DNA from 2 places in the Alkalihalophilus lindianensis genome. Region 1 is predicted to be linked to the other one. Evidence: riboswitches for the same ligand, from Rfam matches in the RefSeq annotation. Region 1 holds a riboswitch; the other holds the start of a gene.
What was found. A riboswitch is a leader RNA that binds a small molecule or an ion and turns the genes downstream of it on or off. The one in region 1 is predicted to bind cyclic di-GMP.
Positions count from the first base shown of each region.

Region 2: another riboswitch for cyclic di-GMP. It lies ahead of RYX56_RS10980 (prepilin-type N-terminal cleavage/methylation domain-containing protein); the one in region 1 lies ahead of RYX56_RS06290 (hypothetical protein).

Region 1 covers NZ_JAWJBA010000001.1:1,131,276-1,133,484, reverse strand. The annotation lists gene RYX56_RS06295 (hypothetical protein) at 12-308, opposite strand; cyclic di-GMP riboswitch class I at 578-660, shown strand; gene RYX56_RS06290 (hypothetical protein) at 892-1,539, shown strand; gene RYX56_RS06285 (hypothetical protein) at 2,169-2,209, shown strand, end outside.
Region 2 covers NZ_JAWJBA010000003.1:183,395-185,603, forward strand. The annotation lists gene RYX56_RS10975 (type II secretion system F family protein) at 1-796, shown strand, start outside; cyclic di-GMP riboswitch class II at 885-968, shown strand; gene RYX56_RS10980 (prepilin-type N-terminal cleavage/methylation domain-containing protein) at 1,061-1,510, shown strand; gene RYX56_RS10985 (prepilin peptidase) at 1,589-2,209, shown strand, end outside.

The sequences.
Region 1 (2,209 bases):
AATCCTTATTATTATTTTCGTAATAACTTCCATAATTCTTCATGAGCTTCATAAATTAAATCCTTGAATTTTGATTCGCTCACTTTCAGCCGTTTAGCACAGATTTCAAATGTGGGGACATTTGGTTCTACATAGCCATTAATCTTATCAATCTCTACTTTGCTGACTTCTTCGTATGCTGACTTTTGAAGTGGAGATAAATAATTCAAAGCATTCATACGTTCTAAACTTTCAATCGTTTCTCCCACTTCATCTAGAAATTCTTCTAATTCATCATCGTTTAGGTGTTGGTCATAAAATTTATCCAACAGAATCACCTCCAGTTCTATTAATTAGATGTTTTTTAACAAAACCCTTCTAAAACATTAATTTAATTTGCATAAGAGTCAAGTAAATTGATAAATTTGATTATTAAGTGGAAGAAATTAATTTCATATTTCTTTCCTCTGTACTTAAGTAACGGGATTAAAACTTGCCATAAATCAGATATTTGTCTTATTTTGTCGAATCTATTGATACATTTGAACTATACCTTATAATTAAAAAGTAATACAAGATACCTATATTTTAATATGTTTTCTGATGATGGCAAACCTTTCGAAAGATAGGGACGCAAAGCTACGGACCTAAAGCAATTGCTAAGGTAGCCGAGTTACCGGACAAGATAGATTTGTGCTAGTAGTCTACCTTTTTTCTGGTAGGCTTTTTATAATTCTCACCCTTAATAGGAGTGAAGAAAGTGAGATTTTTGATGGGAGTAGATTGAATTATCGGCACTGTAACGAATTTCTTCAAAGAAAAAATGGGGGTGCAATAAAAAATAACCATTAAAAAAAACGTAGGAAAAACTTTTGGTTTATTAATTTTAAGGATTTTATATTGGAGGTTTCTATGAAGAAAGTAATTTTTTTAGTCCTGCCTTTGGCATTTATAACAATTGCGATTTGGTCAACGTTGATTTCGCAGCTCATGGATAATAATGAGATAGTGACTTATGATGGTCTTAATGTAGTGAAAGATGCAAATATGGCCTTTTCGAATACAGTTAAAGAAAGCAAACGAGATAAATATGCAGGTGAAGAGGGATATCAAAAAGCTGTAAAGAATCGGGTGATAACAACTGAGTATTTAATTGGAAATTGGGAGGGTAATGGAGAAATATCAAATGATAAAGCTGAAATAAACTTTTCCATGAATGAGCTTAGTATCAAAATTGAGGGAGAACCGGTTATGACTACAAGTTATACGTTATCAGAAGAATATAATCTTCAATTTCTTGACTTAATAGGGGAGTATGGTAGGACCTCCGTAAAAATAGAGTACATAGACGATAATGCGATTAAACTATATTTTCCTAATACATCAGATAATCTAAGTTTAGTGAGGGCAGATTTTACTGAATCTTATGATGAAAATGTAACTAATAATAACGTGGAAAATAAAACAGTCGAGACAGTTGTTGAAGTAATCCCGGATTCTTCTTTACAATATAATGTCTTAAATCATATCGATTCAAAAAATAAGGAAATAACCATATAAAAACTTTTACAATTAGAAAATATTAAAATAAATTACGGGGTTAAAAGCTTATCTGGTATAGAGAATGCCTTTAATTTAAAATCTTTCACAATAGACTACTCAGACTTAAGTTATGATCACACAGTAACTTTAGACTTATCTCCATTATCGCAAATTGAATCATTGAAAAATATTCGGGTATCTACTTATGTTAACCAAGTGTTTGTTAGAGAACTGAGTAAATTAAAGCAAATAGAATATATTGTATTTTATAACATGAATTTTGAAACTCTAGAAGATGTTGAGTACTTACTAAACAGTGATAATTTCCCATCTTTAAAAGAAATTGAACTAACAAATACTAATGTAGAGCCAGAAGGTATTAGGTATTTGAATGAAATAAGCTCTAATGTTCAGGTGGAAATGGGGTATTAAGTAAAGTAACCCAGTTATATAATTTTTTTATTCTAATTTTGAGAATAGTATACATTAATTTCTGTTAGTTTGAGTAAACACCGAATGTTTTAAGTCTTGATTTAGAATTAAGTGTGTTGCACTTTTCGCACAGTAGATAATTCTGCGTTTCAGTATCATCATTCTATCAAAACAAATATGGTACGCGTGAACATAGTTCTGAAAGAGGTATTGTAATGAATGAGAAGGTTGAAAAAGCTAAATCACATGCAATAAA
Region 2 (2,209 bases), on a different contig from region 1:
GCTTGGCGGGAATCTTGATGACATTCTAGAAAGGCTCGCAAGCTATTATGAGAAGCAGCATAAAACAAAGCAAAAAGTGATGTCAGCCATGTCATATCCACTCGTTGTTGGCTTTGTGGCCATCATCATCGTCATTTTCTTACTATCTTATGTGGTGCCGACATTTGCAGATATGTTTACTAGCTTTGATTCGGAGTTGCCTCTGATTACATTATTCGTCTTACAAGCGGGGGAGTTCTTTAGTCGAATATGGTGGATGCTTCCGTTCGTCGTTATCCTGTTTAGCGTCTTTCTACGAATGGTAAATGAACGAGCAGAGTTGCGTTACTATCGAGATCTCTTTATTTTACGAGTGCCGATTTTCGGGAAGCTCTTGCAAAAAGCTGCCCTAGCTAGAATGACGCGGACGTTAAGTTCTTTATTCGCTAGTTCTGTTCCGGTCTTGCAAGCCGTCTCGATTGTCGAACGTATTGTAGGAAATGAAGTGATTGCACGCGTCATTAAAGAGTCACGAAATTCCCTTGAACGGGGTGAATCAATTGCCGCACCGATGCATAAGCATTGGGTATTCCCTCCTTTAGTGACACAAATGATTGCCGTCGGGGAAAAAACAGGGTCGCTTGATACGATGCTTGATAAGGTGGCGGACTTTTATGAGTCAGAAGTTGAGGCTGGAACCGACCAAATAAAGTCATTAATTGAGCCGCTAATGATCGTGATACTTGCGTTCGTAGTCGGTATCATTGTCGCGGCAATTGCCATTCCGATGTTTGAAATTTTTGATGCGGTAGGTTAGTAAATTTTGCTAGACAAATGAAAGCTTTACCAGTAAACTTTCAGTAGAACCAATAGACTAGTTAATTAGGCATTACTTTTATGCGTAATCGAATATGGAAAGCTATGAACAACTATCTTTACATGGGCACTTGGGTAGTTTGGAGCAACTAGTGCAACCGGCCGATTTTGTAATGTACGCATGCAAGATTGGTTTTTTAGTAGTTTTAAAGTCACTCTTTGTCACGGAAAAAGGAAAGTTACATTCAAACGGAGGAACAAACAAATGAGAAAATGGTTTAAACACACGAAAAATGAAAAGGGTTTAACATTAGTTGAGCTACTAGCCGTTGTCGTCATCCTAGGAATTATCGCAGCAATCGCTGTACCGAGTATCGGCGGAATTATTGAAAACAGTAAGAAAGATGCTGCGATTTCCAATGCCCAGCAAGTGTTGAGTGCGGCGAGGTTGTATGCGGCAAGTGGTGGGGAAACTGCTACTCCAGTTTTAAATGGTTCAGGAATTTCTGAGTATCATGAGGACATTACAAATCCTTGGGGAAACGGTGCAGTGGATTATACAGTTAGCTTTGATGAAACAGTTCCCAAAATTAGCTTAAGTTTTGAAGACGGTAAATGTGATGTAGGATATGATAGTGATGGAAATGCCGAACCAATCAATGCAACAGATTTATCAAATGAAGGTCGTGGCGCTTGTTACGAGCCATCTAATTAATAACAAAATACTGCAAAGCCTATCCCACCCGATAGGCTTTTTCACTACATAAATACCACTACCCCCTAGGAGGCCGTTATGATTGATTGGTTGTTTATGATCTATTTATTTGTGTTCGGCTTGACTTTTGGGTCTTTTTTTAATGTGGTTGGCTTACGTGTGCCGGTGGGGGAATCAATTGTTGCACCCCGCTCGCATTGTACGACCTGTGATCGTGATTTAGCGACGAGAGAGTTAATTCCTGTTTTCTCTTTCCTCTTTCAAAAGGGGAAATGTCGGGGCTGCGGGACGAGGATTTCGCCTCTCTATCCGTTTATCGAGCTTATGACCGGGATTGCGTTTGTACTAGCTTATCTCGTTGTCGGCTGGTCATATGAACTGGTTGTTGCCTTCCTTCTTATCTCACTTCTTGCCATTATTTTTGTTAGCGATATACGCTATATGCTGATTCCAAATAAAATTTTGCTGTTCTTTGCCCCATTATATATTTTGCTTCGTTTAACGATTGCACCGCTTGCTCCTTGGTGGGATGCATTAATTGGTGCGGGAGTTGGCTTTGGCTTACTGCTGCTTATTGCAATAGTCAGTAAAGGTGGTATGGGTGGTGGAGATATTAAATTGTTTGCATTGCTAGGCTTAGTGCTTGGTTGGCAAAATGTCTTACTCGCCTTCTTTTTTTCCTGTTTCTATGGAACAATC